Regions from separate parts of the Gilliamella sp. B14384G10 genome, predicted to be linked through region 1. Evidence: riboswitches for the same ligand, from Rfam matches in the RefSeq annotation. Region 1 holds a riboswitch; the other holds the start of a gene.
The links. A riboswitch is a leader RNA that binds a small molecule or an ion and turns the genes downstream of it on or off. The one in region 1 is predicted to bind thiamine pyrophosphate.
Positions count from the first base shown of each region.

Region 2: it holds a riboswitch for thiamine pyrophosphate, as region 1 does, so the genes downstream of both, thiM (hydroxyethylthiazole kinase) here and thiB (thiamine ABC transporter substrate binding subunit) in region 1, are expected to answer to the same signal.

Region 1 covers NZ_JACFQA010000001.1:301,498-303,709, reverse strand. The annotation lists gene argS (arginine--tRNA ligase) at 1-888, opposite strand, end outside; TPP riboswitch at 1,050-1,158, shown strand; gene thiB (thiamine ABC transporter substrate binding subunit) at 1,199-2,197, shown strand; gene thiP (thiamine/thiamine pyrophosphate ABC transporter permease) at 2,211-2,212, shown strand, end outside.
Region 2 covers NZ_JACFQA010000002.1:886,915-889,126, forward strand. The annotation lists gene trkA (Trk system potassium transporter TrkA) at 1-603, shown strand, start outside; TPP riboswitch at 654-755, shown strand; gene thiM (hydroxyethylthiazole kinase) at 816-1,589, shown strand; gene thiE (thiamine phosphate synthase) at 1,605-2,212, shown strand, end outside.

The DNA.
Region 1 (2,212 bases):
TTTATTTTTATACTCATCTAAAAACACAACGATAGCGCCTTCACTTTCAACGGCTAATTTTTTCTGTTTAAGATCGGCAACAATGCCCGGAAGCATACTGTTATAGATACTTTCACCCATGGTATCTTCTAGTGAAAGTGTGACATTGAGTCGTTTATATGTGGCAATATTTTGCGTCATGGTAATATCAACCAGTTTTCGCCACATTTCACGGCAATACTCATCACCGCCTTGAAGCTTAACGACATAATTACGGGCTTTTTCAGCAAAGACTTCATCTTCGTCATAATGTTTTTTTGCTGCACGATAAAAAGATTCTAGATCCGATAGATCCATATCGTTGGCCTGTTCGTTTTGCATTTTTTCAAGGTAAGCGATTAACATACCAAATTGGGTTCCCCAATCACCAACGTGATTAGCTCGAATCACATTGTGGCCAAGAAAATTTAAGACTCTAACACTCGCATCACCAATAATCGTTGAGCGTAAATGACCAACATGCATCTCTTTTGCTACGTTTGGTGCTGAGTAATCAACCACAATAGTTTGTGGTTTAGCCGGTAAGGTGATATTCAATTTATCGCTACTTAATGCTACTTCGTTCTGCTCGGCAATCCAACTATTTTTTAAAAAGATATTAATAAAACCCGGTCCAGCAATTTCTACTTTATCGGCAATATCTTCAATATCCAGATGTTGTAATACTTTTTCTGCCAATGCGCGTGGTGGCATAGCCAATTTTTTAGCGGTAGCCATGATACCATTTGCTTGATAGTCACCAAATTGAACTTTGGCTGATTGCTTGATTAAAGCATCACAGTTTTTATCTGCACCAGCCATAATCATTGCTTGCGAAACTCGTTGCGTTAATAGTTGTTGAATGTTCACATTGTACCTAATCAATAATCATAAAATGAGGCATATAATACCGACAAACACAACAATTGTCACTGATTGCCTGTAATCTTACCTTGTTTTAATTTGTCTAAATTTGTATTTATCAACACATCGCCTGTTTACAATTCTATTTGCTATCACTAAACTACTCATCGTTCTCAACGGGGTGCCCTGAAGGGCTGAGAGTGTCAGAAAAACTGACATAACTCGTCGAACCTGAACTGGATAATGCCAGCGGAGGGATTTGAGTTATTATATCTGCTCAAACCTTTTGTCTTTTACACATTACTTTGGAGGCAAAATGTTTCGTAAAAACTTTTTACTATCTGTTATATTTTCATTTTTACTATTTAGTCATCTAGCTAATGCACAACAACCAACTCTAACCGTTTATAGTTACAATTCATTTATGTCACAGTGGGGGCCGGGTGAAACAATTAAAAAAGGCTTCGAAGCGCAATGTCATTGCCAACTTGATGTTGTCACATTGGGAGATGGCGTATCTGTTTTAAATCGCATTCGCCTCGAAGGCGACAAAACAAATGCTGATGTTATTTTAGGATTAGATAACAACCTATTAGCACAAGCCAAGCAAGCGGATATCTTAATTCCGCATCAAATTAGTAAACCCGATAATCTCAATACCGATTGGTGGGATGATAGTTTTATTCCTTATGATTTTGGCTATTTCGCTTTTATCTATAATCAAGATAAAATTAAAAATCCTCCTCATTCATTACATGAATTGATCGAAAACAAAGCTAATTGGAAAATCATTTATCAAGATCCAAGAACCAGTACTCCAGGATTAGGTTTTTTGTTTTGGATGAAAAAGGTCTATGGTGACGAGGTGGCAAATGCATGGCAACAAGTGGCTAAACATACGGTCACAGTAACCAAGGGTTGGAGTGAAGCTTATGGTATGTTCTTAAAAGATGAGGCTGATTTGGTATTAAGTTATAGCACATCGCCGATAGCACATATTATTAATGAAAATAATCATAGCTACGCAGCCGCGATTTTTGATGAAGGTCACTATCGCCAAGTCGAAGTGGCTGGCATCATTAAATATAGCCAAGAAGTCGATTTAGCTCGACAATTTTTACGTTACTTACTAACACCTGAGATACAACGGCAATTTGCTGAAAAAAATGTGATGTATCCAATTATTAAAACCGATCTACCCGATGCTTATAAGCAAATTAATATCATTGATAAATCGCTAGAATTTACACCGGAAGAGATTGAAAAACATCAAAAAGGCTGGATTCGTGAGTGGCAGTCAGCAATAAGTAAATAGTTAAGTATTATTAAT
Region 2 (2,212 bases), on a different contig from region 1:
AACGATTATCAAGTTAAATTGATTGAACGTAATGCCGAAAAAGCAGAACTAATTGCCGAGCAGTTAGTTAATACGACCGTATTACATGGTGAATCATCGGATCAAGAACTCTTATCGCAAGAACAAGTCGAACTTACCGATCTTTTTGTTGCAGTGACGAGTGATGATGAATCGAATATTATGTCATCAATGCTTGCCAAAAGGATGGGAGCAAAAAAAGTCATCGTACTTATTCAACGACAAGCTTATTTAGAGTTAATTAACGATAGCGTAATTGATATTGCCATTTCACCACAACATGCCACTATTTCAGAATTACTTAGTCATGTAAGGCAAAATGGCGTAGTAAAAGTTGTCTCACTACGGCAGGGTGAATCGGAAATTGTCGAAGTGATTGTTCGTGGTGATACTGAAAATTCTAAATTAGTAGGTAAAAATATTAACAGTCTAAAATTACCTTCAGGGGCAACTATTGGTGCTGTGGTGCGTGGTGAAGATGTGATTATTGTTAATACCGATTTAATGATCGAAGATGGTGATCACTTAATCATTTTCTTACCAGATAGACGATCTATTAGCGATATCGAAAGATTATTACAATAGCTTGTATAAAATATAAACTCAGTACATAATAAAACTGTTTTTATTAATTGTTTTTTGACTCGGGGTGTTTTTTGTTACTACAAAAAACTGAGATTTTACCCGTTGAACCTGATCTGGCTCATACCAGCGTAGGGAAGTCTTCGTCTTAATTATCCGTTTTGACACATTCTTCCCTTAATATCAATAATAAATAAGGAAAGAATATGTCTACCATTCAGTTATTTCAAAATAATGATGCCATTCCCTTTATTGAGCAAGTTAAACAACAACGACCGTTAGTCCATTGCATTACCAATGATGTCGTACAGAATTTTACCGCTAATGTCTTATTAGCCATTGGAGCTTCACCAGCAATGGTCGTTGCTAAACAAGAAGTTGAAGACTTTGTAACTATTGCCAGTAGTTTATTAATTAATATTGGTACCATTGATGAGCACAGCGCAAATAGTATGTTGTTAGCTGCAGCAAAAGCTGAACAAACACAGACACCATGGGTACTGGATCCTGTAGCGGTTGGTGCGGCACTTAAATATCGCACTGAAATTGCCAAACAATTGATAACTTTTAGACCGAGTGTTATTCGAGGAAATGCCTCTGAAATTCTCGCATTGAGTGGTCAACAATCATCATCGAAAGGGCCTGATGGACTTGATTCTACCGATTCTGCATTAAATGCAGCAATACTATTAGCACAAAAATATCAAACCATTGTCGCAATAACAGGTGAGATAGACTATGTCACAGATGGTCAACAAATTTATAGCATTGTCGGTGGCGATATCGCTTTAACTAGAGTAACCGGCACCGGCTGTTCATTATCTGCGATGGTAGCAGCATTTATTGCAACCTCTAGTGATCGTTTAACCGCTACCGCAACAGCTTGTTTTATGATGAAAAAAGCAGGACAGCTCGCTAATAAACAGCAAGGGTTAGGTAGTTTCGCCATTGCGGTTATTGATCATCTTTCACGATTCAATCAAAACTAAAAATAAGGATGTTTGATGAAAAAGCAACTTGATTTAACTCTCTATTTAGTCCTGGATCCGTTATTATGTGGCGGTATAGATGGCATGGTCACTACTACCAAAATTGCCGTTGAGAATGGTGTTACCGCAGTGCAACTACGTTCAGAACAAGAATACTCTGGTAAAAATTGGTATGACGCCGCACAAGCGCTCAAAGAAGTGTTAAGCAGTACCCAAGTTCCGCTATTTATCAATGACCATGTTGATATTGCTTTAGCCATTGATGCCGATGGTGTGCATATAGGACAAAGCGATCTACCGGTCGACGTTACTCGACGCTTAATTGGCAGAGACAAATGGTTAGGACTTTCAGTTTCAAATCAATCACAACTAGAGAATGTTCCGTGGCATTTAGTCGATTATCTTGGCATAGGGCCTATCTATCCAACCGCAACCAAAAAGGATGCCGCAGCTGCGACTGGCATTAATCAATTGAAAGAACTGGTTAAAGCGAAACAATGCCCTGCCGTGGCGATCGGTGGTATCGGCGTGAATAATTTAACCGAAGTAATCCAAACTGGCATTGAAGGTATTGCCGTTGTGTCGGCAATATGCGGACAAGCTAATCTTGCCAAAGCGACATC